2 regions of the Arthrobacter oryzae genome follow, and region 2 is predicted to be linked to the other one. Evidence: riboswitches for the same ligand, from Rfam matches in the RefSeq annotation. Region 2 holds a riboswitch; the other holds the start of a gene.
The links. A riboswitch is a leader RNA that binds a small molecule or an ion and turns the genes downstream of it on or off. The one in region 2 is predicted to bind glycine.
Positions count from the first base shown of each region.

Region 1: another riboswitch for glycine. It lies ahead of Q8Z05_RS08345 (L-serine ammonia-lyase); the one in region 2 lies ahead of gcvP (aminomethyl-transferring glycine dehydrogenase).

Region 1 is NZ_CP132204.1:1,804,159-1,811,300, reverse strand. Features, by position in the region: gene cycA (D-serine/D-alanine/glycine transporter) at 1-747, opposite strand, end outside; gene Q8Z05_RS08355 (methylenetetrahydrofolate reductase) at 737-1,573, opposite strand; gene lipA (lipoyl synthase) at 1,604-2,611, opposite strand; gene Q8Z05_RS08345 (L-serine ammonia-lyase) at 2,637-4,073, opposite strand; glycine riboswitch at 4,294-4,391, opposite strand; gene Q8Z05_RS08340 (DUF3592 domain-containing protein) at 4,529-4,960, opposite strand; gene Q8Z05_RS08335 (DUF3592 domain-containing protein) at 4,963-5,394, opposite strand; gene Q8Z05_RS08330 (sugar phosphate isomerase/epimerase family protein) at 5,486-6,505, opposite strand; gene Q8Z05_RS08325 (Gfo/Idh/MocA family protein) at 6,502-7,142, opposite strand, start outside.
Region 2 is NZ_CP132204.1:2,553,057-2,560,198, reverse strand. Features, by position in the region: gene gcvT (glycine cleavage system aminomethyltransferase GcvT) at 1-587, opposite strand, end outside; gene gcvP (aminomethyl-transferring glycine dehydrogenase) at 600-3,458, opposite strand; glycine riboswitch at 3,512-3,629, opposite strand; glycine riboswitch at 3,631-3,729, opposite strand; gene Q8Z05_RS11785 (TetR/AcrR family transcriptional regulator) at 3,834-4,373, opposite strand; gene Q8Z05_RS11780 (MFS transporter) at 4,442-6,046, shown strand; gene Q8Z05_RS11775 (Dps family protein) at 6,184-6,675, opposite strand; gene Q8Z05_RS11770 (DoxX family protein) at 6,825-7,142, shown strand, end outside.

The DNA.
Region 1 (7,142 bases), 750 kb from region 2:
ACGGATGGGGATGGAGTTGATGGCCTTGGGCAGGTTCTTCTCCGGGTCCTTGGCTTCCGCGGCCGTAGTGCCCACCAGTTCGATTCCCACAAAGGCGAACACGGCGATCTGGAAGCCGGCCACAAAGCCCATGAATTCGTTGGGGAAGAAGCCGCCGTGGCTCCACAGGTTCGAGAAGGTGGCAGGGCCGGCGTCGGACTGGAAACCGGTGAAAATCATGAACATGCCCACGATGATCAGCGCCGCAATGGCGATGATCTTGATCAGCGCGAACCAGAACTCGGTCTCGCCGAACGCCTTCACCGTCACAAGGTTGAGGAGCAGGAGGATGGCCACGGTGGCCAGGCCCGGGATCCACAGCGGCAGCCCCGGCCAGAGTTCCTTCGAGTAGCCGGCAATGGCAATGACGTCCGCGATCCCGGTGATCACCCAGCAGAACCAGTACGTCCAGCCGGTGAAGAAGCCGGCCCAGGGGCCCAGGAGGTCCGCGGCAAAGTCGCTGAAGGACTTGTAGTTCAGGTTGGACAGCAGGAGTTCGCCCATGGCCCGCATCACGAAGAACAGCATGAAGCCGATGATCATGTACACGAAGATGACGGACGGCCCGGCCGCCGAGATGGTCTTTCCGGAACCCATGAAGAGGCCGGTGCCGATGGCGCCGCCAATGGCGATCAGCTGGATGTGCCGGTTGCTCAGCTGCCGCTCAAGGTGCGGCTCCTGGTGGGAAGTCAGGGTCTTAGTTGTCACGTGCTGTTCCTCGGATCAAAGCGGACTGGAGTGCTGCGGACGTTGACGCCTGATCCGGCCCGCCGGGGACCGGATCAAGGTTGTTGAAGCTGTAGAGATGGATGCCTGCGATGTTTCCCGGCTGGCTTTCCAGCCCGGCCACCAGGGTTTGCGGCGAATAGCGGTCACCGCTGAGGAGCTTGCGCGCCAGCGGACCCTTGCGGCTGAGGAACTTCAGCGAACTTCCGACGCCGATCTGCGCCGCCAGGGCGACCAGCTTGGTCCGGGGGACGGACCCCGCCACGCCGGCCCAGACGGGCAGCAGCACCCCTTCGCGGCGCAGGAGCGCCGCGTAATCGAGGATTCTCGACGGGGAGAAGCACATTTGCGTGACGACATGCGAGGCCAGGTGCTGCTTGGCCAGCAGGGCATCCAGCAGGTCCACCGGGCCAACGCCCGGATGGCCCTCCGGGTAACCGGCAACACCCGCCCGCATCATGCCGCCGGAGTACTGCGCGATGTCTTCCAGCAGCGGAAGGGCGGACCCGTACTGGCCGGCCTGCTGCTTCCGGTCTCCGCCGATCACGAACACTTCCCGGATGCCGGCCACGTTGCAGTCGCGGAGGATTCCGGTGAGCTCTGCGCGGTCATGCACGCTCCGCGCGGCGAGGTGCGGGACGACGTTGTAGCCGAGCACACCCAGCTGCACGGCGGCACGCATGGTCCGCTCGATGCCGTGGTGGGGCAGGCACGTGACGGTGAGCGTTGTGGTCACGGGCACGTGCGCCCGGACGAGGTCAACGATTCCCTCGGAAGGGATGATCTCGATTCTGGTGGGGAACATCATTGGTCCTCTCTGGTTCTCAATCCGTTGTTCTCAGCGCTGTGCTGCGATGAGGGAGCTGGCTTCCTGGCGGGTGCTGCCGGAGGACTCGATGTGGGCGAGTTCGGCCGGGATTTCCCAGCCCTTCTTGCGCATCGCGGTGGCCCAGAGCCGGCCGGCACGGTAGGAAGAGCGGACCAGCGGGCCGGACATGACGCCGAGGAAGCCGATTTCCTCGGCCTCGGTGGCGAGGTCCACGAATTCCTGCGGCTTGACCCAGCGGTCCACCGGCAGGTGCCGTTCGGAGGGGCGCAGGTACTGGGTGATGGTGATCAGGTCGCAGCCGGCCTGGTGCAGGTCGCGCAGGGCCTCGGAGATTTCCTCTCGGGTTTCGCCCATGCCCAGGATCAGGTTGGACTTGGTGACCATGCCCAGGTTCCGGCCCTGCGTGATCACATCCAGGGACCGCTCGTACCGGAACGCGGGGCGGATGCGCTTGAAGATCCGCGGGACCGTTTCGACGTTGTGCGCGAAGACCTCGGGCCTGGAGTCGCAGATCGCGGCGATGTGCTCGGGTTTGCCGGAGAAGTCCGGGATCAGCAGTTCGACGCCGGTGCCCGGGTTCAGTTCGTGGATCTTCCGGACGGTTTCGGCGTAGAGCCAGACACCTTCGTCGGCCAGGTCGTCGCGGGCCACGCCGGTCACGGTGGCGTAGCGCAGCTGCATGGCTTGGACCGAGCGGGCCACCTTGGTGGGTTCGAACATGTCCACCGGGGAGGGCTTGCCGGTATCGATCTGGCAGAAATCACAGCGCCGGGTGCACTCGGAACCGCCGATCAGGAACGTGGCTTCCTTGTCTTCCCAGCACTCGAAGATGTTCGGGCAGCCGGCCTCCTCACACACGGTGTGAAGGCCTTCCTTCTTCACCAGGTTCTTGAGCTGGACGAACTCCGGGCCCATCTGGACCTTGGCCTTGATCCACTCCGGCTTACGCTCCACCGGTGTGGCCGCGTTGCGCTGCTCGATACGCAGCATCTTCCGGCCTTCTGGTGCCAGTGTCATAGTTCTCTTTCCTTCAACATTCGGCTCAGCATTCGACGACGTTGACGGCGAGGCCGCCCATGGCCGTTTCCTTGTATTTGGAGGACATGTCCTTGCCGGTCTCACGCATGGTCACGATCACCTCGTCCAGGGACACCCGGTGCGTCCCGTCACCCCAGAGCGCCATCTTCGCGGCATTGATGGCCTTCGCGGCCGCGATCGCGTTCCGCTCGATGCAGGGGATCTGCACCAGACCGCCGATCGGATCACACGTCAGCCCCAGGTTGTGTTCCATCGCGATCTCCGCCGCGTTCTCCACCTGCTGCGGCGTCCCGCCCATCACCTCGGCCAGACCGGCAGCGGCCATCGAGGACGCCGAGCCCACCTCGCCCTGGCAACCCACCTCGGCACCCGAAATCGACGCCTGCTCCTTGTAGAGCACACCAATGGCGGCGGCGGCCAGCAGGAACTTCACCACCACGTCCTCGCGGTCCGCCTGCGTCGCCTTGTCCATGCCCGGCGCGAAATGCAGGGCGTAATACAGCACCGCCGGGATGATCCCGGCCGCCCCGTTCGTCGGCGCGGTGACCACCCGGCCACCCGAGGCGTTCTCCTCGTTCACCGCCAGGGCGATCAAGTTGACCCATTCCTGCCAGTACTTCGGATCCCGGTACTCCGGATCCTGGGGATCCTGGTCCCGGGTCTCCTTCATCAGCCGTTCGTGCCAGTCCGGGGCCCGACGGCGGACCTTCAACCCGCCCGGCAGCAGCCCCTCACGCTTCAGCGACACCGCGACGCACTCCTCCATCACGGAGTAGATGTGCAGCAGCCCCTCGCGGATCTCCTCCTCGGACCGGGACGCGCGTTCGTTGACGAACATGATCTCCCCGATGGACAGGCCCTTGGACTGGCACCGGCCCAGCAACTCCGCAGCGGTCCGGAACGGCAGCGGCAGCTCCTTCTTGGACTCCTCCAGCTCCTGCCGGGCCGCGTCCTCCTCGCCCTCACGAACAATAAACCCGCCGCCCACCGAGAAGAACGTCGCCTGGTGCAGGACCTCCCCGGCACCGTCAGTGACCGTGAACGTCATCCCGTTCGTGTGCCGCGGCAGGATCGTCAACGGCCGCAGCACCATGTCCTTCACCCCGTACGGCAACGCCACACCCTGCCCGTCACCGGCGCCGGCCAGCTGCAGTTCCCCGGTCTCCGCGATCGCCGCCAGCCGCTCCTCCACCTCCGCCGGCAGGATCTTCTCCGGATGGTAGCCCTCCAACCCCAGCAGGATGGCCGTCATCGTCCCGTGCCCGTGCCCGGTCGCAGCCAGCGAGCCGTACAGGTCCACCCGCAGCGACGCCACCCGGTCCAGGTCACCGGACGCCTTCAACTCCTCGGCGAACACCGCGGCAGCACGCATCGGACCCACCGTATGCGAACTCGACGGTCCGATTCCGATGGAAAAAAGATCAAAGACACCAACAGCCATAGCCGGGGTCCTTAGGTGCCCGGGCGCAGCGGGGCGGGGGTTTTGGGGAACAACTGAACGGTCACGAGGAACTCCATATTTCAGGTGGCACAGGGTGCCACGATGATTCGGGTTCCTCCCCGCTCTGTATCTGACCTGAGAGTTTCCGCGGACCCTGCTGTTACAGAGTGCCGCTTGCACCGTCGGTGAGCCCGGAGACCGGACTACTTTCCAGAGTTGCCTCGCCGCGGCGGTACGTGGGCCTGAGAGATTCCTGGGGAGGATTTGCTCCTACGGCGCCTGCTGAACGTACCGGCAGGACTCTCCCGCCGCAGATCAAAAGCGTGTGCCACCTGTCGGTGACACGGCTCACACATTATCCCGTCCGGCGGACAACATGCAACAGAGTCACTTCGTGTGGATCATTCCCGGCCACGAAAGGGCCGGGAACGGCGTCGGGGCGAGCCAGGCCCCGGCTAGAGGAACACTGCGGTGAACATCGCCGTTCCGCCGGCTCCGAAGGCGGCGAGGATAAGGCCCACCGAGAGGCTGCCCTTCGAGACGACAAAGACGGGGCGCGTCGATTCAGCGGGGTTCGCCGGGTTGTAGAGCACCGGGATCCGGGTGCCGATGATTTCCTGGTCCGCACCGTAGATGTCTGACTGGCCAAGCCACCGCCGGCCGTGGGAGTCCGGGAACTCGTAGGACGGGGCAAAGCGGTGCTGGCCATTGCTGGCGGGACCGTCTTTCCCGTGCAGGTTCCCGGTCACTGTGGCCTGAACCGGCACCCAGCCGCGTTGTGCGTACCGCCGCCGGAATGAGCCCGCCAGGGAGAACCCCGTGATGAGCACCCCCACCACCAGGAACATCGCGGGTACCCCCACGAACAGCGCTTCTATGGACTCCATGCTCAGCTCAGCGGGAGGATGCTGATGAACAAGAATGACCCCGCTGCAATCGCCGCGAAGCACGGGATGAGGCAGCCGATCACCGTACTGTCCTGGGACGACACCTGGAACGACTGGTTGGGATTGATGGGGTTATACATCACTTCCACCGAAGACCCCGGATCCGGCTGGCTGGCGTACGACACCTCGGATTCGCCGGCGAACAGCGTCCCGCGGGGATCCGCGAACTGGTAGGTGGGGTAGAAACGCCGGCTGCGGCTGCCGCCGCCTCCGCCGTTGGTCCAGCCGGCCACGCTCCCGGTGACGGTCGCCTGGACCCTCGGCCAGCTGGCAGTGAGTTGTTCGCGGCGCTTGGTCTTCCGCGAAAGATGGACAATCGAAAAAATCACGCCGGCAACAAACAGCGCCCAAATGATGTACAGCGCGATCTTCACGTGCCCCCCCAGGTTCCAGTCACCAAGAAGTATGCCATCGGCCGGCGGCTGCCCCGCATTCGGGGCGGCCGCCGGCCGGAACCTGGCGGTCCTAGGACGTGAGGTGCAGCGAGGAGGTAAGCGCCGCGTCGGCGTCGCGCAGCACCTTGGCCGCCACCTGGAGACCTTCGATCCGGCCCAGCGAAACGTCCTCGTGCTCGATGTTGACCAGCATGTTGGGGTCCACCTCGTACAGGGCGCGGAGGAACTCGGTCCAGTAGGCAGTGTCGTGCCCGCGGCCCAGCGCGACGAAGTCCCACGCGGAGTTCTTAGGCCATTCGTTGGCCCACTCGTCGCCGCCGAGGTTGGTGCGGCTTTCCTCGGGCGCGAGCCGGCGGAAGCTGTTGTCCAGCACGCCATAGAGCGCGGCGTTCCCCGTGTTGACGCGGACGTCCTTGGCAGCTGCCTGGAACACCAGCGGGCCGAGCTCCCGGACCACTGCGACCGGATCCATCTGCTGCCAGAACAGGTGCGAGGCATCCAGCTCAACGCCAACGTGCGTGGCGCCAGTAAGCTCGATGAGCTTGCGGACGTCAGCGGTGTTGAACACGATGTTCTGCGGGTGCAGCTCGAGGGCCACCTTCACGCCGTGGTCAGCGGCAAGGCGGTCGGTTTCCTTCCAGAAATCGGCGGCGATGCCCCACTGGTAGTCGAGCACGTCCAGGGCCGCCGAGTTCCAGGCGTTAACCACCCAGTTGACGGTGGTGGCTCCCGGCTCGCCGCCGGGCAGGCCGGACATGGTGACCACGCGGTCCTGTCCCAGCCGGTGCGCCAGCCGGATGGAGCGGCGGATGTCCTCGGCATGCTTCTCACCGATTTTCCGCTTCGGGTGCAGCGGGTTGCCGTTGCAGTTCAGGCCCGCGATGGAGACGCCGGTCCCCTCGAAGATCGCCAGGTAGTCGTCGCGGGCGGCGTCGCTTTCCAGGATCTGGTCCATGTTGGGGACGTGCACGGCCGGCAGGAAGCCGCCGGTGTTAATTTCGATCCCGGTGAGCCCGAGGTCAGCGATGACCTTCAGCGCTTCGGGGAGCGGGCGGTCGTGCAGGATGGCGTTGTAGACCCCGAGTTTCATAGCGTGATCTTCTTTCCGTTGTTGAGCGCGGACTCCGTGACGGCGCCAAGCAGCTCCATGTTGCGGACGCCCTCGTCGAACGTGGCGCAGCGGGGCAGCGACTCCGCTTCGCTGAGGCCGGCCACCTCCTCCAGGAATGCCCGGGCCTGGTAGCCGAACGCGTCGTTCTGGCCGAAGCCGACTTCGGGGGCGTCCATGGCCAGGCCACCGGCGATGTAGGGGTGGCCGGGGCCGAGGATGACCTGCCGGTATCCGTTCTCGTTGCCGGAACCGTCATTGAGGAACAGCTGGATTTCGGCCGGGCGGCGCTGGTCGAACTTGGCCGCACCGTTCTCGCAGAACACCTCGAAGTTGAGGCTGTTGGCGTGGCCTGCGGCCACGCGGGAGACCTCGAAGCTGCCGGCGCCGTTTTCAAACTCTGCAGAGAACGCCGCGTAGTCGTCGTTCTCCACGGCTTCGAACGTGTCGCTGACCGCAGCGTGGTCGTGCCCGATGACGGCGCCCAGCGGCAATGGCCGCTTGTCGATCGCGGTGCTGAGGCGCCCGCCGCTGACGGACTTGATGTCGCCGCAGAGGAACTCGGAGACGTAGGCCAGGTGGCTTCCAACGTCGGCAAGCGCGCCGGAGCCGGGCCCGC
Region 2 (7,142 bases):
AGGTCCTTGCTGCTGCCGGCCACCATGAAGGGAACCTCCACGGCGGCGTAGTACTTCAGGCCGGTCACCAGTTCGTGCTGTGCCGCGGGCACCAGGCGAAGCAGAATGGCTTCGGCCTTGGGACCCTGGACGGCGATCAGCGAGGTGTCAGCGGAAGCGTCGTCCACCACGACGTCGAAGTTTGCAGCCCGTTCCGCCAGTGCTTCGGCGACCACGACGGCGTTGCCGGCGTTCGGGACAACCAGGAACCTGTCCGTGCCGTCTTCAGCAACAGGGCGCCGGTACGTGATGAGGTCGTCGATGATGCCGCCGTCTTCCTGGCAGATCAGCGAGTACTTTGCCTTGCCCACGGACATGGCGGAGATCTTGCCCACCAGGGCATAGTCCAGGAACGCTGCGGCGTCCGGGCCGGTGACCCAGACTTCGCCCATGTGGGAGAGGTCAAACAGGCCTGCCGCGTTGCGGACGGCGTGGTGTTCGGCCAGCTCGGAGGAGTACTTCAGGGGCATCTGCCAGCCACCGAAATCGGTGAAGGACGCGCCGAGCTTCTTGTGCTCTTCGTAGAGCGCGGTGTAATTCTCAGTCATCGCGGGAAATCCTTAGTTTTCGAACTCGGAAATGGGCGGGCAGGAGCAGATCAGGTTGCGGTCCCCTGCTGCGCCGTCAATGCGGCCCACGGGCGGGAAGTACTTGTCCTGCTTCAGGTGGTGGACCGGGAAAGCGGCCTGCTCGCGCGGGTACTCGCGCTTCCAGTCGGAGGAGACGACGGCGGCCGCGGTGTGCGGTGCGTTGCGCAGCGGGGAGTTCTCCACGGTGAAGTCGCCGTTGGCAACCTGGTCGATTTCCTGGCGGATGGTGATCATCGCGTCGATGAAGCGGTCGATCTCCACGAGGTCCTCGGACTCGGTGGGCTCCACCATGAGCGTGCCGGCAACCGGGAACGCCAGCGTGGGTGCGTGGAAGCCGAAGTCGATGAGGCGCTTGGCCACGTCTTCCGCGGTGACGCCGGTCTTGGCGGTCAGTGCACGGAGGTCCAGGATGCACTCGTGCGCCACGAGTCCGCCTTCGCCGGTGTACAGGACCGGGAAGAACTCGTTCAGGCGGGATGCGATGTAGTTCGCCGCCAGCAGGGCAGACTTGGTGGCCTCGGTCAGGCCGGTGCCGCCCATCAGCTTCACGTAAGCCCAGGAGATCGGCAGAACGCCGGCGGAGCCGAAGCGCGAAGCGGAGATCGCCACGCCGTGACCGTCCTCGTGTGCGGCCTTGTTCGCGTCCCCCGGCATGAAGGGTGCCAGGTGGGCCTTGGCTGCCACCGGGCCGACGCCCGGGCCGCCTCCGCCGTGCGGGATGCAGAAGGTCTTGTGCAGGTTCAGGTGGGACACGTCGCCGCCGAACTTGCCCGGCTGCGCCAGGCCCACGAGGGCGTTGAGGTTCGCACCGTCGACGTAGACCTGCCCGCCGGCCGCGTGCACCGAGTCGCAGATTTCGCGGACGTCGGCGTCATACACGCCATGCGTGGACGGGTAGGTGATCATGATTGCGGACAGGACGTCCTTGTTGGCCTCGATCTTCGCCTGGAAGTCGGCGTGGTCGATCGTGCCGTCGGCAGCGGTGGCCACCACAACCACCTTCATGCCGGCCAGCACGGCCGACGCAGCGTTGGTGCCGTGCGCGGAGGCGGGGATCAGGCAGACGTTGCGCTGGTCATCGCCACGGGACAGGTGGTAGCCACGGATCGCCAGGAGGCCCGCGAGCTCGCCCTGGGAGCCGGCGTTGGGCTGGATGGAGACCTGGTCGTAGCCGGTGATCTCGGCGAGGTCCGCTTCCAGGCCTTCGATCAGTTCACGCCAGCCCTCGGTCTGGGAGTCCGGTGCGAAGGGGTGGATGGAGGCGAACTCCGGCCAGGAGATGGCTTCCATCTCGGCCGTGGCGTTCAGCTTCATGGTGCAGGAACCCAGCGGGATCATGGTGCGGTCCAGCGCGAGGTCACGGTCCGAGAGCTTGCGGATATAGCGCAGCAGCTGGGTTTCGGAGCGGTGCGTGTTGAAGACCGGGTGCTGCAGGTAGTCCGAGGAACGTTCGACGGCGGCGTCAAGGGCGAAGCCTGCGTCGGCGTCGGTGTCGGCAACCTCGGCGCCGAAGACGGCGGCGACGGCGGCGACGATTTCCGGCGTCGTGGTTTCGTCAGTGGAGATGCCCACCGTGTCGGCGTCGATGCCGCGCAGGTTGATGCCCTTGGCCTCCGCAGCCGCAACGATTTCAACGGCCTTGCCCGGAACGCGGACAGTGACGGTGTCGAAGAAGCTGCCGTGCAGGACTTCGAGGCCGGCACCCTGCAGGGACGCTGCCAGGGTGCGGGCGTGGTTGTGGACGGTCTCGGCGATGGCCTTCAGGCCGTCGGGGCCGTGGTAGACGGCGTACATGGAGGAGACGATGGCCAGCAGTGCCTGCGCGGTGCAGATGTTGGACGTGGCCTTTTCGCGGCGGATGTGCTGCTCGCGGGTCTGGAGTGCCAGGCGGTAGGCCGGAGTTCCCGCGTTGTCCTTGGACACACCCACCAGGCGGCCAGGCATGGAGCGCTCGAGGCCCTTCTGGACGGCCATGTAGGCGGCGTGCGGACCGCCGAAGAACAGCGGCACACCCAGGCGCTGGGTGGAGCCGACGGCGATGTCCGCACCCTGCTCGCCCGGAGGCGTGATGAGGGTCAGCGAGAGCAGGTCAGCCGCGACGGTGACCAGCGCGCCGCGTTCCTTGGCGGCGGCGATGACCGCGGAGTGGTCGAACACGCGGCCGGAAACGCCCGGCTGCTGCAGCACGATGCCGTTGATGATGCCGTCGGGAAGTCCCTGGGACAGGTCCGCAACCTCAACTTCGAAGCCGAGTGCCTCGGCGCGGCCCTTGACGATGGCGATGGTCTGGGGCAGCACATCGGCGTCGAGGACGGTTTTGCCGTCGTGGGCGGTCTTGTTCTTGTTGGCGCGGCGCATCATCAACACCGCTTCGGCCACAGCGGTGGCTTCGTCCAGCAGGGAGGCGTTGGCGATGGGCAGCCCCACGAGGTCCTGGACCATGGTCTGGAAGTTCAGGAGCGCCTCGAGACGGCCCTGGGAGATTTCCGGCTGGTACGGGGTGTAGGCGGTGTACCAGGCCGGGGATTCCAGGACGTTACGGCGGATCACCGGCGGGGTCACGGTGTCGTAGTAGCCCTGGCCGATCATCTGCACAGCCGTCTTGTTCTTGGCAGCCAGCTTGCGCAGCTCCCCGAGGACTTCAACCTCGCTGAGGGCGTCCTGAAGGCGGAGGGCAACGTCCTGGCGGATGTCGTTGGGGACTGCCGTATCAACCAGCGAATCGACACTGTCGTAACCGACAGACTTGAGCATGGTGTCGATATCGGCCTGGCGGCGGGCGCCAATATGCCGGTCGACAAAGGTGGTGGAGACTGAACTAACCGTCACGAAGGAACTCCATTACTAATGGCAGCGCCGGATGCGCCGCAGTGGTTCGGGTTCCTCCCCGCTCTGTATTGGACCTGAGAGTTTCCGCGGGGACCAGCTTACGCATGGCTCCGCTTGCACCGTCGGTGAGCAGGCACGTCCCAGCGGACAGCCTGCTGCTTTCCAGAGTTGCCTTGCCGCGGCGGTACATGGGCCTGAGAGATTCCTGGGGAGGGTTTGCTCCTACGGCGCCTGCTTGTACCTACTTGCAGAACTCTCCCGCCGCAGATCAAAGGCATATTTAGTTAGCGGTGACAACAGTCACAGCTGCAATTGTCCTACGCGGCGGTCCAGTCTGCAAACTCTGCCGTCCAGCCCGGCGCCGCATGACGGACGTCAGCCGCGGAGCCGCTCGACGGCGGCCAGGAGGCTGTCGACGTCGCCGCTCATTTCCGGCGGGGCGGCACCGGGGCCGCTGGCCAGCATGGCGTTGTAGTACAGGCCGTCACCCATATAGAGGACAGCCTTGGCCATGGCCGGCCCGACGTCGCCGGCCAAAAGCTCCAGCCAGCTCCGCTGGACTGCCGCGAACCGGTGCATCGTTTCCGCGTGGGCCACCTCGGCGAGCCGCGTGGCAGCAACAAACGCGCGGTCCAGCGGGGTTCCCGCCCAGAGCGAGGACCGTATGAAGTAGGCCGCAGCCCCTTCCGGAGCTTTTGCCATCACGTCCAGATCTCCCGCAACGAGCAGGTCCATCCGTTCCAGCAACGCCGAAATCAAAGCCTCCTTGTTCGGGAAGTGGTACAGCAGCCCGCCTTTGGAAACGCCGGCGCGCCGGGCAACGGCGTCCAGCGTGGCGGCACGTTCGCCCACTTCGATCAGGAGGGATTCAAAGGCGTCCAGCACAGCTTCGCGCGCAACGGGTTTTCTGGCCATGGCTCCTATCATGCCCGGTTGGTGGGCCGGTTTCTTAACTGTACCGTCCGGACGGTATAGTTATTGTCATGGGAAACACATCAGCACCTTCGACGCCGGTCACCCCGACTTTCACGCGGAGCTCCGCTGCAGCAGGCCGCCCTGTTCCCGGCAGCAGTCTCCACACACCGAAACGCGGACAGGATTGGCTTGCACTGGCGTTGCTGATGTTCCCGGTTTTGTTGGTCGCCGTAGACAACACCGCACTGACATTTGCCCTGCCCGCCATCGCCGGCAGCCTCGAGCCAACCGGCGTTCAGCTGCTGTGGATCGTTGACGCGTACCCCCTGGTCCTGGCTGGCCTCCTGGTTGCCATGGGAAGTTTCGGCGACAGGATCGGACGCCGGCGGCTCCTGTTGATCGGCAGCTTCGGGTTCGCCGCGGTGTCCGCCGCCACGGCATTTGCCCCGAGCGCGGAGTGGCTGATCACAGGGCGCGCCGCCCTCGGATTTTTCGGCGCGATGCTGATGCCTTCCACTTTGTCCCTGATCCGGAACATCTTTCCGGATCCCAACCGGCGCCGGCTTGCCATCGCCATCTGGGCGGCTGGCTTCTCCGGCGGCGCCGCGCTCGGGCCCATCTTCGGCGGGTGGCTCGTGGAGCATTTCTGGTGGGGCGCCATCCTGCTGGTGGCCGTGCCCATCATGCTGCCCATCCTGGCCCTTGGCCCGGTGCTCATTCCGGAGTCCAGGGATCCCCGGCCAGGAACAGTGGACGTTGCCAGCATCGCCCTCTCGCTGCTGACCATGGTTCCGCTCGTATACGGCATCAAGGCGCTGGCAACGGAGGGCTTCGGCGCTGTGCCGGCGGCAGTCACCGGCTTCGGACTGCTGATGGGCTATGCCTTCGTCCGGCGGCAGAAACGGCTTCACAGCCCCCTGCTGGACATGAGCCTGTTCGGCAACAGGATCTTCAGTACGGCGATTACGGCCAATGTCCTGGCACTGTTTTCCTTCAACGGCTTCATTCTCTTCCTGGCCCAACACCTCCAACTACTCGAGGGCCGGCGGCCCACGGAGGCCGGGATCTCCATGATCCCCGCCCTGGTTGCCACCGTGCTTGCCGGACTGCTGGTGGTCCCGCTGGTGCGCAGGGTAAGGCCCGGATTCGTCGTGGCCGGCGGACTTTCGCTGAGCGCCACCGGCTACTTCATCGTGGCGTTCGGGGATCATTCCGGCGGCCCTGCGCTGCTGCTGGCCGCACTCCTGGTCCTGGCCCTGGGCGTGGGCGCTGCGGAGACGATATCCAACGACATGATTCTCGGATCCGTGCCGCCGGAGAAATCAGGAGCAGCGGCCGCCATTTCGGAGACCGGCTACGAGATCGGCTCATTGCTGGGAACGGCAATCCTCGGTTCGATCCTGACGGCGTCCTACCAGCGGAACCTCGTCCTGCCCGAGGGCGTCAGCGCCGCCGGCACCGGGGAGGGGACCGCGCAGGCCCAGGAGACGCTGGCGGGGGCCATGGAGCTGGCACAGTCGCTGCCGGCGCCGCTGGCGGACGCACTGACGTCCGCGGCCAGGGTCGCCTTTGAGTCGGGCGTCCATGTGACGGCGTCCATTGCGCTGGTACTGATGGCCGGGGCGGCAGCCCTCGTCGCCGTCGTACTCCGCGGAGTCCCCAAGGCGACATAGATCCGCCCGACGCCGCCCGCCATCCGGGGCGATAGCACCCCGGGACAGCAGGAAGCCCGGCGACGGGACATGCTCCGGCGCCGGGCTTCCTGGCGGTGGCCAGCGACCGGAGTCGCCGTAGTGCTACTGCCGCCGGCCTACTTGCTGCTCGGCTTGCTGTCGGGAGTGGTCACGCTGGCTGAAGCCTTCATGTTCTCAGCGCCCACCATCCAGGCGTACTGCTCGAGCTTCGAAATGAACTCATGCAGCAGATCCGCCGTGGTGGGATCCTCCTCGTCAACCTCATCGTGGACCTTGCGCATGGTTCCCACAGCGGCTTCCAGGGCCGCGACGATGCGGTCAACGGCGTCCCTGGTGTTGATCAGCCCCTGCGGGAACTGCGCAAGGCTGGTGGTTTCGGCCACAGTGGCGCTGCGGCCGTCCGGCAGGGCGTGGAGGGCGCGCATGCGCTCCGCCATGTCGTCGGCGAAGTTCCGGGCGGCATCGATGATTTCATCCAGCTGCAGGTGGAGGTCGCGGAAGTTGGTTCCCACGATGTTCCAGTGAGCCTGCTTGCCCTGGATATGCAGTTCAATCAGGTCCGCGAGCACAGCCTGCAGATTGTTGGTCAGCGTCGGTGAAGCTTTCATGAATCCTCCTCGATTGGTCCAGTAGTCCTGACGCTATCAGCCACGCGGGGCGGCGGAGGAGGGCTGCAGGAAATTTCTCAGTGAGCTTAGTAACTGACAGCCGACTTGCGGCCGCCGGCCCGGGTGGGTAAGCATGTTACTTTTCGGTAATGGAACGGATTCGAACGGCACTGACCCATCTCCTCACCCGCCCGGCCGGGAAGGTTTCGGTACCACGGCTGATCGGCGCCATTGCCCTCGGGAGTGCGCTGGCCTTCGCCGGGATCAGCCACCTCACCGTGGCGCGGCAGGAGTTCCAGGCACAGGTTCCGCCATGGTTCCCGGTGGACAAGGACGCCGTGGTCCTGGCGTCCGGCGTCCTGGAAGTCGCCCTCGGTGCCGCCTTGATCGCGCTGCGCAAACGCCGCGTCCCGGTGGGCCTGCTCGCGGCGGCGTTCTTTATCCTGATCTTCCCCGGCAACATCTCG